Regions from separate parts of the Paraburkholderia sp. UCT2 genome, predicted to be linked through region 2. Evidence: riboswitches for the same ligand, from Rfam matches in the RefSeq annotation. Region 2 holds a riboswitch; the other holds the start of a gene.
What was found. A riboswitch is a leader RNA that binds a small molecule or an ion and turns the genes downstream of it on or off. The one in region 2 is predicted to bind thiamine pyrophosphate.
Positions count from the first base shown of each region.

Region 1: another riboswitch for thiamine pyrophosphate. It lies ahead of F6X39_RS12470 (FAD-dependent oxidoreductase); the one in region 2 lies ahead of thiC (phosphomethylpyrimidine synthase ThiC).

Region 1 covers NZ_VZQO01000012.1:78,997-85,891, reverse strand. Annotated here, with positions in the region: gene F6X39_RS12490 (ABC transporter ATP-binding protein) at 1-277, opposite strand, end outside; gene thiE (thiamine phosphate synthase) at 369-1,472, opposite strand; gene F6X39_RS12480 (thiazole synthase) at 1,469-2,284, opposite strand; gene thiS (sulfur carrier protein ThiS) at 2,392-2,589, opposite strand; gene F6X39_RS12470 (FAD-dependent oxidoreductase) at 2,649-3,785, opposite strand; TPP riboswitch at 4,007-4,130, opposite strand; gene F6X39_RS12465 (ABC transporter ATP-binding protein/permease) at 4,562-6,313, shown strand; gene F6X39_RS12460 (SDR family NAD(P)-dependent oxidoreductase) at 6,310-6,895, shown strand, end outside.
Region 2 covers NZ_VZQO01000002.1:281,835-288,729, reverse strand. Annotated here, with positions in the region: gene thiC (phosphomethylpyrimidine synthase ThiC) at 1-1,823, opposite strand, end outside; TPP riboswitch at 1,912-2,029, opposite strand; gene F6X39_RS02975 (GreA/GreB family elongation factor) at 2,173-2,577, opposite strand; gene F6X39_RS02970 (hypothetical protein) at 3,169-3,627, shown strand; gene F6X39_RS02965 (DUF1223 domain-containing protein) at 3,739-4,602, shown strand; gene F6X39_RS02960 (cytochrome b/b6 domain-containing protein) at 4,651-5,295, shown strand; gene F6X39_RS02955 (molybdopterin-dependent oxidoreductase) at 5,366-6,169, shown strand; gene F6X39_RS02950 (pentapeptide MXKDX repeat protein) at 6,262-6,504, shown strand.

The sequences.
Region 1 (6,895 bases), on a different contig from region 2:
GGAACAGCATGCCCATCTTGCGGCGCAGCGCGTAAAGGCCTTCGCGCGTCTGCTCGCCGATGTCCTCGCCATGGAACAGCACCTGGCCGCGGTGGGCGCGCACGAGGCCGCCGATCAGCCGCAGCACCGTGGTCTTGCCGCAACCCGAGCCGCCCATGACCGCGACGACCTGACCGCGACGAAAGCGCAGATTCAGATTCGACAGGACGAGCCGGTCGCCGTAACCGAAGTCGACGTCGCGCAGCTCAAGTAAGGTCTCGGGATAGGAAGGCACCAAACTGACGATCCTTTTACAGGGAAGGCCGAATTATAGGGCCATCGTGCAAAAGCTGCCGTGAGGTGCCCCGTTCCTTGACTATGCCTGACGATTATTGCGTAAACGTGTGTTGCAGTGCAGAAACGGCGGCGGCCGGGTCGGCCGCTTCCGTCACCGCGCGCACCACGGCCGCGCAGCCGACACCGGTCGCGAGCACGTCAGGCAGCACCTGCAGATCGATCCCGCCGATCGCGACGAGCGGCACCACACCGTCGAGCAGCCGCACATAGCGTGCGAGGCGGCGCAAGCCCTGCGGCGCGGTCGGCATGACCTTGGTCGTGGTCGGGAACACGGCGCCCAATGCAATGTAGCTCGGCCGGAAATGCAGCGCCTTCAGCATCTCGTAGAAGCCGTGAGTGGACAGGCCCAGGCGGATGCCCGCGTCGGCCAGCGCGGACAGATCCGCGGTATGCACGTCTTCCTGGCCGAGGTGCACGCCGTATGCGCCCGCCTCGAGCGCCGCCAGCCAGTGATCGTTGATGAACACCTGCGCGTCGTGCGCGCGGCCGGCCGCCACGCAGCGCGCGATTTCGCGTTTCAGCTCGTCGGCGGGTTCGGCCGACTTGCGGCGCAACTGCACCGTCTTCACGCCAAAGCCGACCACCCGTTCGACCCAGTCCGCGGTCGGCAACACCGGATACAGGCCGAGCCTTGCCGGGCAGCGCGGGAACGCCTTGGCGGGTGCCGCCGGCAGGTCGGTAAGGCGCGGAAAGCGAGCGAGGTCGGCCGGGAAAGCATCGTCGGCGCGGGTCTCGTCGCCATCGCGCCACGCGAGCGCGAGCACCAGCGCGTCGTGCGGATCGAAACCGCAGTCGAGGAACGCGGCAAGCGCGGGAATCCAGTCTTCCGCCAGATGGCCTTCGAGGCCATACTTCTCGCCGCCCAGATGCAGCGTCGCGCGGTTTTCCGCGGCGACGATCACGCCCGCACCCCGCGTCAGCCAGCGCGCGATTTGCTCGCCGTGCTGCTGTGCGTCGGCGGTCACGATCAGGTCGCCACCGTTCGGTTCGTCGGGTGCGATCAGGCAGATGCGCCACGGCGCGTGCGTCGGCGGCCAGTCGCCGAGACGCGCGCGGATGCGCTCGGCGGCTTCGATGAGTTCGTCGGCCGTCGGCCAGAACAGATCGCGGTCCTTCAGCGTCAACGACTGAGTCATGCGGCACCTCCATCCTGATGCCAGAACGGCATGCCGATCACCGGCGTGCTCGCGTGCGCGCTCTCGCGCTCGGCCATCGGGCCCGCGAGATACGCTTGCCGACCCGCCTCGACGCCCAGCGCGAACGCGCGCGCCATCGCGTCGGGGTGCGTCGCCTGCGACACGGCCGTGTTCAGCAGCACGCCGTCGAAGCCCCACTCCATCACCTGGGCCGCATGCGACGGCACGCCGAGCCCGGCGTCGACGATCAGCGGCACGTCCGGCAGCCGCTCGCGCAACACGCGCAGCCCGTATGGATTGATCACGCCCTTGCCGGTGCCGATCGGCGCGCCCCACGGCATCAGCGCCTCGCAGCCGGCGTCGAGCAGACGGCGGCCGATCACCAGATCTTCGGTGCAGTACGGCAGCACCTTGAAGCCATCCTTGACGAGCCGCGCGGCGGCTTCGATCAGGCCGACCGGGTCGGGCTGCAGTGTGTAGTCGTCGCCGATCAGTTCGAGCTTGATCCACTCGGTCTCGAAGATTTCGCGCGCCATGTGCGCGGTTGTCACCGCTTCACCGACGCTCAGGCAACCCGCCGTGTTCGGCAAGAGCGGCACGCCATGGCGCTTGAGCAGATCGAAGAAGCCGGCTTCGGCGTGGCCCTCGTTCATCTGACGGCGCAGCGCGACCGTCACCATGCCGGGGCGCGCGGCGTCGATCGAATCGGACAGCGATTGCAGCGACGGATAGCGCGATGTGCCGAGCAGCACGCGGCTTGCAAAAGTTTGACCGTATAGCGTCAGCGCGTCGGCGGTCTCGTGAGAAGTCATTTGCATCATCCTGGTTTGCCCTCGCGGCTAGAACCGACCGCGTTGCGGCAATGGGTTTTCGGCGACGGTTGTTGCGTTCGGTAAGCGACAGGCTGGCGCGGTCGCGCTCAGCCGCCCGCGACCGGCTGCACGACGTCGAGCCGGTCGCCCGTTTGCAACGCGCGCGCCGCATGCTGCGCACGCGCGACGAAATCGCCGTTGAGCGCGACCGCGAACGGCGGACGCGCGCCAAAGGCGGCGAGCGCATCGGCGACAGTCGCGCCCTCGGGCAGCGACAACGGCTTCTGATTGATATGAATGTCCATGGTGTTCGAATACGGTTCAATCGATGGCGCAAGCGGCATCGCGCGCGGCACGTTGGCCGCTACGCTCGGGCCGGCTCGCGCGCGAAATGCTGCTGGAACAGCTCGCTCCAGCGTGAGTCGCGCCGCCAGCCGGCGAATGCGTCGGCATCACCGACGCGGCCGTCGAGCAGCGCGCTCGCGAAGCGCACGGCTTCGTCGGCGACTTCGGGCGCGATCATGTAGCCGTGCCGGTACAGGCCGTTCACGCGCAGCGTGCGCGCGCCGTCCCACAGCAGCGCAGGACGATGATCGGGCAAGGTCGGCCGGCACTGCGAATTCAGCTCGAGAATGCGCGCCTCGCCGAAGCCCGGGTGCACCGAAAACGCCGCGCTCAGCAACTCGAGCGCCGAACGCACGCTGACGGGCGACATGTCCTCGCCCTCCACCTCGGTCGCGCCGATCACGTAGAGGCCGTTCTGCTTCGGCGCGATATACAGCGGGTAACGCGGATGCAGTAGCCGCACCGGGCGCGTCAGCTGCAGGTGAGGCGCATGCACGCGCGCAACTTCGCCGCGGATGCCGCGCAGCGTCGGCAGCACCGGCTTCGCGCCGAGCCCGCGGCAATCGATGGTGACGCCGGCCTCGGGCAGCGACGCGTCGTCGATCGGCGTGTTCCAGTGCGTGTCGACGCCGCGCTCGGCAAGCCCGGCCGCGAGCGCGGACAGCACCTGGCGGTTGTCGAGCTGGCCTTCTCGCGGCAGCAGCCAGCCTTGGCTGAAGCGGCCGGCCAACGCGGGTTCGGCGGCGCCGAGCTGCGCACCCGCCAACGCGACGAAGCCGCCGTCGAGCAACTCGGCCGGCGCGTTCGCACGCACGCGCCGCTCGAATAGCGGCGCCTCGGTGCGATCCGCGTGATGCCAGACGACGAGCGTGCCGTTGCGCTGGAAAAACACCGGCTCCGGCAGTTCGGCAAGCACGCGCGGCCAGCTTTCGAGCGAACTCGCGCCAAGCCGCGTGATCAGCAGCTCGGCGCTCGCGGCCTCTGCCAGCGGCGCGAGCATCGCGGCGGCGACCCACGCGGCAGCCTGCGAACCGGTGGCATCGCCGCGCTCGTAGAGCGCCACGCGATGCCCGTCGCCAGCGAGGCGCCACGCGACCAGCCGGCCGCACAGGCCGCCGCCGAGCACGGCGAAATCGGGTCGGGCGGGACGGTTCATCGCGCGCGCTCCGTTCGACTGCGGTGGGCAAAACCAGAACGGCACGGCTCGCCCGAGGCGGCGTGACGAAGGGAAAAATGCATGTCTGAAGAATAGGCGGTCATCGAGTCCTTTCCGTACGGCCAAAAACGCACGTACCCAGGACGAAACCGGCGGGTGAAGCCGGCCGGTCGCGACGCGCACATGTGAGCTGCGCTCGCCGCCCGGCGGGGAATGGAAGACGGTTGCTTCCGGAAACTTCCCGCGCCGGTATTACCCGGATCGGGTGCAAAGGGTCTCTCTCAGCCTCGCCGCCCCGGCATGAAAGTCATGCCGCCTGTGGGCGAAGCACCCCTGTTTCGTCGAAGGTCATTAGACCATAAAAGGCGCGGCGCCCGCAAACCAGCGCTCCACGGTCGCCACCCCAATTTTGATCTGGCACCGTCTATCGAGATGCCGGTGCGAAGCGGCCCGGCGCTCTGGCACAATGCCGTGACCGGTGCCGCAAAAACGCGGCGCGCGCGGCGCTCGTGGCCGCATGCGTGGCGGCGGCACCCCAGCGGATGCCGGCCCCGAAAATTAATTTTCGCTTAAGGGCGTCACGCCAGAATCGGGCGCCAGTCCGGACGCGCGTTCATCGAGCGTGATGGTGCGATGCCCGGCCAGGTATCGCAGACCCGCGGCAGCCACGCCCTCGCAAAGGGGCCTGCAGTTCGCGGGATCGCCCGACATGGGTCAACCAGATTGGACCCGTACGCCGGAATGGCACTTCGGGTCAGCACTTCATCAGGACGCTCATGACACCACATACTTCCGCCAGCCCCGCGCTGCCGCCCGACGAAAAGGTCTCCGCGTGGACCCTGATCAAGCCCTACTGGGTTTCCGAGGAACGAGGCATCGCGTGGGGGCTGCTCGTCACGATCATCGTGATGAACCTGCTCGTCGTCTGGATCAACGTGCGCCTGAATAGCTGGAGCAGGGACTTCTACAACGCGCTGCAGGCGAAGAACGTCCACGACTTCCCGCACCTGCTGATGATCTTTACCGGACTCGCGTTCGGTTTCATCATCCTCGCCGTGTACGGACGCTATCTGCGCCAGATGCTCGGCTTCCGCTGGCGCCAGTGGCTGACCACCCGCTACCTGAACGAGTGGCTCAACGACAGCGCGTTCTACCGCATCGAGCGCGACCGCCTCGCCGACAACCCCGACCAGCGGATCAGCGACGACCTGCAGTCGTTCGCGACCACCACGCTGTCGCTAACGCTCGATCTGCTGTCGACCGTCGTCACGCTCGTGTCGTTCATCACGATCCTGTGGTCGCTCGCGGGCGCGTTGAGCATCTCGCTCGGCGGCATGCCGCTGCAGATCCCCGGCTACATGGTGTGGGCCGCCGCGCTGTATGCGGTGGTCGGCTCGCTCATCACGCAGAAGGTCGGCCATCCGCTCGTGTCGATCAACTATCAGGCGCAGAAAGTCGAGGCCGATTTCCGTTTCGGCTTGATCCGGCTGCGTGAGAATGCCGAGCAGATCGCGTTCTACAACGGCATGGAAACCGAGAAGACGAACGCGCGCACGCTGTTCGGCCGCATCCGCGACAACTGGTGGCAGGTGATGAAGTACACGAAGCGCCTCACCTTCGTGCTGAGCTTCTACGGCCAGATCGCGATCATTTTCCCGATCGTCGTCGCCTCGCCGCGCTACTTCGCGGGCGCGTTCACGTTCGGCGTGCTGATGCAGATTTCGAGCGCGTTCGGCACGGTCAGCGATTCGTTCTCGTGGTTCATCAACAGTTATACGAGCCTCGTCGAATGGCGCGCGACCGTGAACCGGTTGCGCGAATTCAAGCGCGTCGTGCATTCGCCGCGTCTGAAGGAATCGGTGTCGCCTGCCACGGAACATGGCGGCATCAATCTGCATTTCGTCGACAGCAACACGCTTACCACCGACAGCCTCCAGCTCGCGCTGCCCAATGGCAACCCACTGTCGCGCATCCGCGATATCGCGATCCGGCCGGGCTCGCGCTGGCTCGTGCGCGGTCCGTCGGGCGCCGGCAAGAGCACGCTGATGCGCGCGCTCGCGGGCCTGTGGCCGTTCGGCGACGGCTCGATCGACGCACCGGTCAACGCGCGCATGATGTTCATCCCGCAGGTCAGCTACATGCCGATCGGCACGCTGAAGGCGGCGCTCGCGTATCCGTCGGCGGCGGACACCTATGGCGACGACGAATGCCGCGACGCGCTCATCACCTGCCATCTGTCGGAATACGCGGACCGTCTGCAGGAAACGGCGCACTGGACTCGCGTGCTGTCGCCGGGTGAGCAGCAGCGCTTCGCCGCCGCGCGCGTGCTGCTGCACAAGCCGGACTACCTGTTCCTCGACGAAGCGACCAGCGCGCTCGACGCGGAAAACGAGTCGCGGCTCTATCGGCTGTTCACCGAGCGGTTGCCGAAGGCTGCGATCGTCAGCGTCGCGCATCGCGAATCGCTCGCAGCGTTCCATGACGAAACGCTCGACGTCGAGCGTTCTGTCGAAGCGGTAGCGGCGTGAGCGACGCGAGCGGCGCTCACGTCAGCGAAGCGCACGGCACCGCCGCTCGCGTCGTGCTGATCACCGGCGCCGGTTCCGGCATCGGCGCGGCGCTCGCACGGCGCCTCGCGGCGCCGCATACGTCGTTGATGCTGCACGCGCGCGGCGCAGACGACGCCTCCCGTCGACGGCTCGTGCAGGTTGCCGCCGACTGCACGGCAAGCGGCGCACGCTGCGCGACCGTGTTCGGCGACCTCGCCGAGCGCGGCGCGGCGGAGCACGTGATCCATCAGACGCTGGCGAGCTTCGGCGCACTCGATCAACTGGTCGCGAACGCCGGCCATGCGCAGCGCCAAACGCTGGCCGCGCTCGATCCCGACACCTTCGGCGCCGCCTTCGCCGCGATGCCAGCCGCCTTCGCCGCGCTCGTGCGGCGCGCGATGCCCGCGCTCGAAACATCGAAGCGCGGTCGCGTGGTCGCCTTGAGTTCGTTCGTCGCGCATCGCTATCGCGCGGATGCGCCATTCGCCGCGACGGCGGCCGCGAAAGCGGCACTCGAAGCGCTTGCGAAAACGGCGGCCGCGGAGCTCGCGCCGCTCGGCG
Region 2 (6,895 bases):
TCGCGTACGTCCTGGGTGATCTTCATCGAGCAGAAGTGCGGGCCGCACATCGAGCAGAAATGCGCGACCTTGGCCGAATCCTTCGGCAGCGTTTCGTCGTGGAATTCGCGCGCCTTGTCCGGGTCGAGACCGAGATTGAACTGGTCTTCCCAGCGGAATTCGAAGCGCGCCTTCGACAGCGCGTTGTCGCGCACCTGCGCACCCGGATGACCCTTCGCGAGATCGGCGGCATGCGCGGCGAGCTTGTACGTGATGATGCCGGTCTTCACGTCGTCCTTGTTCGGCAGACCGAGGTGTTCCTTCGGCGTCACGTAGCACAGCATCGCGGTGCCGAACCAGCCGATCATCGCGGCGCCAATGCCCGACGTGATGTGGTCGTAGCCCGGCGCGATGTCGGTGGTCAGCGGCCCGAGCGTGTAGAACGGCGCTTCGTCGCACCAGTCGAGCTGCAGGTCCATGTTCTCCTTGATCAGCTGCATCGGCACATGGCCCGGACCTTCGATCATCACCTGCACGTCGTGCTTCCACGCGATCTGCGTGAGTTCGCCGAGCGTCTTCAGCTCGCCCAGTTGCGCTTCGTCGTTCGCGTCGTAGATCGAGCCGGGACGCAGGCCGTCGCCGAGCGAGAAGGCCACGTCGTAGGCCTTCATGATTTCGCAGATATCTTCGAAATGCTCGTACAGGAAGCTTTCCTTGTGATGCGCGAGACACCACTTCGCCATGATCGAGCCGCCGCGCGACACGATGCCGGTCATCCGGTTCGCCGTGAGCGGCACATATTGCAGACGCACGCCCGCGTGGATCGTGAAGTAGTCGACGCCTTGCTCGGCCTGCTCGATCAGCGTGTCGCGGAAGATTTCCCAGGTGAGGTCTTCAGCCTTGCCGTTGACCTTTTCGAGCGCCTGATAGATCGGCACCGTGCCGATCGGCACCGGGCTGTTGCGGATGATCCATTCGCGCGTTTCATGAATGTGCTTGCCGGTCGACAGATCCATCACCGTGTCGCCGCCCCAGCGGATCGCCCACGTCATCTTGTCGACTTCCTCGCCGATCGACGATGTCACCGCCGAGTTGCCGATGTTCGCATTGACCTTCACGAGGAAGTTGCGGCCGATGATCATCGGCTCGCTTTCCGGGTGATTGATGTTGTTCGGGATGATCGCGCGGCCGCGCGCGATTTCCTCGCGCACGAATTCCGCGGTGATTTCGGTGAGGCCGTTCGGACCGAACGCGCTCGCGCCGAATGCCTGGCCGGGGTGCTGACGGCCCATCATCGCGGCGAGCTTCGCGCCGTTCGGGCCGCTCGTCTTCAAGGTCTCGAGGTACTCGGCACGGCGCTGGTTTTCGCGAATCGCGATGTATTCCATTTCCGGCGTGATGATGCCTTGCTTCGCGTAGTGCATCTGCGTCACGTTCCTGCCGGCAATTGCACGGCGCGGCGTGCGATGCAGTCCCGGAAAACGCAGCTGCGCGGTGGCCGGATCGGCGGCGCGCTCGCGGCTGAAGCTGCTCGACAGACCGGTCAGCGGCTCGGTGTCGCCGCGCTCCTCGATCCACGCCTCGCGCAGCGCGGGCAGACCCGCGCGGATGTCGATCCTGGCGTCCGGGTCGGAGTAGGCGCCCGACGTGTCGTACACGTAGATCGGCGGATTCTTTTCGCCGCCGAAGCTGTCGGGCGTGTCGGCCTGCGAGATTTCGCGCATCGGCACGCGGATGTCGGGGCGCGAGCCGGTCACGTAGACCTTGCGCGAATTCGGCAACGGCGCGACGGCGGCCTCGTCCACGTGGGCTTCGGCGGAAATAAACTTCGGGTTGGCGTTCATGTAAGTCTCCGTACAAAGTGGGGCGGCTAAGCAGGAGACCGAGATGGAAGTAGTCGGAAATCGCGGAGAGGTGAGGCCCTTGAGGCTGGAGCGAAATCCGTACGCTTCCCTGCGCTGGCATTATCCAGATCAGGTTCAAAGGGTATTTCTCACCCACGCAACACGGACCTCCAGCTCCGCGCTACGCAGGACCCCCGCGTTAGCAGCGCACACGATACACCGGCCGCCCGCGGTTTGGCAACCTGTCTGAATGACTCAAAAAAAACTGGTCCGGATGAAACCAGACATCTCCTATGCTTGATTCGAGACCGCATCAGACAGGGCAACTTACAGCGAGGGAACGGCCGCCTTACAGTGAAAAATCGTCGGCGGCTTCAGGCTGATACAGGATTTTGTCGAGCTTGAGCACTTTCTGATCGCCGCTGGGTGGCGTGAAGCGGATGCTCTCGCCGCGGCGCGCGCCGAGCAGCGCGAGGCCTGCCGGCGAGAACACGTTCAGGCGCCCTTGCGCGAAATCGGCGTTGGGCGGATAGACGACGGTCCACGTCATCTGTTCGCCGCTCGCCGTGTCGCTCAGCGTGGCTTGCGAGTTCATCGTGACGACGTCGGCGGGGATGTCGTGCGAGTCGACGATCACCGCGCGTTCGAGCACATCGTCGAGCATGTGCTGCAACTTGGCGTCGGTGGCCGCGTATTTCTCGAGGCGCATCACGTCGAGTTCGGTCAGGTAGCAGGTTTTGATCTTCTTCATCATCAGGACTCCGGATAAGGCGGTCATGGATGGCCGCGTGCAACGACCCATGGGGTGGTCGGCGGATGAGTGGACGAATGGGAGAGCCCGGTGCCCGGCGACGCGGCCCTGGGTATTGGCGGGCTGCGTCAGCGAGGGCGCCGGGCGGCGTGAAGCGGGACCGTTCGGGACGTCTCGCCGGGGCCGTGCGACGCGACGCCCGCGCGCGCGCACTCGCCTGCGCGGCATGGGCGCAAGCGGGCGAGAGCACGGAAAGTCGGACGACGCAGAGCAGTCACGGGCAAAACGACCAGGTGTTGGGGAACAGCGATCGAGAGGTGCCGGGCGACAGAGCGTGAGGCCGCGCGGCAGCAGCGAGACGAAAGTTTGATGTTAGCACGCTGTCTCACGCAGCTCCGTTTGCGACGTCGCGCCCGTCGATTGGCCGTTTTTGTGCGGTGCGAGAAGAAAGCGGTGTGGTCCGCATTGCGTTCAAGCCAGTCAGAGGATTGCCGTTAAACAAAGTGCAGCGAAGGCCGCACTCCGGCGAAGCGATTCGCGGGATGGCGCGTGAATGGCGCGAGGCGACTCGCGCCGATTGACAAAGAGGTGCACATGAAAGCGGAAAGCAGGCGGTGGCGAACGTTCGGTCGCACAGTCGCGGGGGTGGCATTGCTTGCCGCGCCGCTGGCGGCGCCGGCGGCATCGACGGTGACGGGCGGCGTGATCCGGTTCGTGGGGATGATCGTTGCGCCGCCGATGCAGATCAGCGTGGATACGGCGCCCCCTGGCGTCGCCGTCGGTAGCGCGAGCGTGGCGGGTCAGCGCTTCTCGCGCACGGTGACGTTCAGCGCGCCGCCGGGCGTCGTCAGCGGGGCCGATGTCGCGCTCGAAGTGAACGGCGGCACGCAGTCGCGCGATCTGGTGGCGGCGCGTTTCGTCGATGGCACAGGGCGCGTCGCGACGGCCCGCGACGGCCACTACGCGGTCGATCGCGCGGGCGGCGTGCTGTCGCTGAACGCGAAGCGCACCGATACGGACACGCGCGTGACGGTGGTGGTCAGTTACGACTGAGTCGCGGGCGAGCTTTGGCTGGCTCATCCCGCGCCGGAAAAAAATTAAAAGAGGCTTGTCATAACCGGCCGCGCGGCTCGACAAACGTGCAGATTACAATCGGAGCACGTCATGTCGACCGCGCACAATCGCTCGATACTTCAGCGCTTTACGACTTTTTCGACGCCCGCCGTCGGCCTCGCGCTTTTTCTGCTGAGCGGTTCTGGCATCAGTGCGGCCGACGCGGCCGGGCCCCTATGCGCCACGCACAGCCCCGCGCACCGCGTCGCGCTCGTCGAGCTGTACAGCAGCGAGGGCTGCGATAGCTGCCCGCCCGCCGACCGCTGGCTCAGTCAATGGAAAAGCGACGGCACCGCGCACGGCATCGTGCCGCTCGCGCTGCACGTCGACTACTGGAACAGCCTCGGCTGGACCGACCGCTTTTCCCAGCATCGCTTCACCGAACGTCAGCAAACGCTGACGCGTCTCGCGGGCGCGCACACGCTCTATACGCCGGAAGTGTTCGTCGCCGGCCGCGAGCTGCGCGACTGGTCGCAACGCGACAGTTTCGAGCGCCGCATCGACGAGCTCGTCGCCGAACCCGCCCAGGCGAGCGTCGCACTTGCGCTGAGCCCGCGTGCGCCCGGCGCGTTCGATGTCGATGCGCAGTTCAGCACGACGGCAGCCGCCGCCACGGGTGCGTTGAGCGCCTATCTCGCGATCTATGAGAACGCGCTGACGACGCAGGTCGGCGCGGGCGAAAACCGCGGCGCGACGCTGCATCACGAGCGCGTCGTGCGCGCCTGGTTCGGGCCGGTGCCCCTCGTCTCCGGTCACGCGCGGATTCATCAGGACATCGATGTACACGCTGCGAGCGTCGATGCGCAAGCCGATCCGAGCGCCAACGCCGCCGACCGCTTCGGCGTGGTCGCGTTCGTCGAAAGCGACGCGAGCGGCGACGTGCTGCAAGCGACCGACCTTCCCGCGTGCCGTTGATCGACCTCGCGCGCGCCGCATTCACTACCGCTGCTCGAGGAGAGCCCCATGTCCACACCCCACGCCCTGCGCCCCAGCGCACCCGCCGCGCCCGCCGCGCCGAAGCGCGGCGTCATTCATCCGCTGTGGCTGCGCATCACGCATTGGCTGAATGCGCTCGCGGCGATCGTGATGATGCTGTCTGGCTGGCGCATCTACGACGCGTCGCCGATCTTCCCGGCGTTCAGCTTTCCGACCGCGATCACACTGGGCGGCTGGCTCGGCGGCGCGCTGCAATGGCACTTCGCGGCGATGTGGCTGCTGGTGTTCAACGGCCTCGTGTATGTCGCGCTGAATCTCGCGAGCGGGCGCTTCGTGCGCAAGTACCTGCCGCTGACGCCGCGCGCGGTACTGCGCGATTTCGTCGCCGCGTTGCGCGGGAAGCTGTCGCATGGCGATCTGCGCGTCTACAACGCGGTGCAGAAATTCGCCTACCTGTTCGCGATCGCCGATCTGATCGTGCTCGTGCTATCGGGGCTCGCGATCTGGAAGTCGGTGCAGTTTCCGCTGCTGCGCGAACTGATGGGCGGCTACGACAACGCGCGCATCGTGCACTTCAGCGCGATGTCGCTGCTGGCCGCGTTTCTCGCCGTGCATCTGGCGATGGTCGCGCTCGTGCCGCGCTCGTTGCTCGCGATGTTGCGCGGACGTTGAGCCCGCGGCTGCCCACGCGCATGCTCACGCTCATGAAATCGCAACGCGAATTCCAAACGGATACCGAATCATGAACAAGCCGATAGAGAAACCAGCGGACCCATCCACACATCGTGTGAGCCACAAGCTCGACCGCGCGTCGATCCTGCTCGATGCGAAGCGCGAACTGGCGATGCCGTCGCGGCGCCTGTTCGGCAAGCAGCTCCTGACGCTCGGCGGCCTGTCGATGCTGACCGGCTGCTCGCTGACCGACGACGCTTCCGTGAACCATTTTCTCACCGCCGTGTCGCGGCTGAACGATCGCGCGCAGGCCGCGCTGTTCGATCCGAAGCAGCTCGCGCCGACCTACACCGAAGCGCAGATCACGCGGCCGTTTCCATTCAACGCGTACTACGGCATCGACGACGTGCCGCACGTCGACGGCTCAGATTATCAATTGAAGCTGAGCGGTCTCGTAACCGGCCAGCGCGTGTGGACGCTGCCCGAGCTGTACGCGCTGCCACATGCCGAGCAGATCACGCGACATATCTGCGTCGAAGGCTGGAGCGCGATCGGCCGCTGGGGCGGCACGCCATTCGGCGATTTTCTGCGGCGCGTCGGCGCGGACACGACGGCGAAGTACGTCGGCTTCAAATGCGCGGACGACTACTACGAAAGCATCGACATGCCGACCGCTTTGCATCCGCAAACGCTGCTGACGTTTTCCTACGACGGCGAACGGCTGCCCGCGAAATACGGCTACCCGATGAAGCTGCGCATGCCGACCAAGCTCGGCTACAAGAATCCGAAGCACATCGTCGAAATATTCGTCACCAACACGTATCCCGGCGGCTATTGGGTCGACCAGGGCTACAACTGGTTCGGAGGCTCCTGACGCATGCGGGCGCACGCGCGCTTGCGGCAGCGGCTTCGGAAGCACGCCGGCTCTCGCCGGCTTCGATTCATCCACCACCAAGGAGTCATCCCATGAAGAAGATTGCAGTTACCACGATCGCGTTGTTGATGCTGGCAAGCGGCGGCACGGCCTTCGCGCAGGCGAGCGGCGCGATGTCGAACGATGAGATGTCGAAGAATGCGATGTCGAAAGATTCGATGTCCAAAGACAGCATGTCGAAGGACGGCACGAAAAAGGACACGATGAAGCACGACTCGATGAAAAAGGGCGGCGACGCGATGAAGCACGAGGCGTCGGGCGCGATGGGCAACTGAGTCGGCGTCGAGCGTGCCTAGCGATCCTTTCGATGTATGGCCGCGCATCGAAAGGATCCGACACTGACCGCAAGCCGGGGATGCGTCCCCGGCTTTTCTGTTGCGGGAAACCAAAAAGTTACGATTCTGTCGCGTGGCGTTCTCGGCGCTTACTGCATAATGCGGTGCGCGCCGCGGCCTTGCCAACCTTGCCGCCGCGCAGCGCGGCCGCGTTGCATCGTGTCGTTCTGACCGGCGCGGCCGCCACCGCCGTTTCTGGCGCTTCCGGCGCCGCCCATCGTCTTACCGTTCCACCCGACATGTCCGCCAGCCTCGCCCGTCCGACCGCATCGCCGATGCGGTGCCCGCCATCCCGCCCGAAAGGTATCGACGCAGGCTCGGCGCCTCGCGG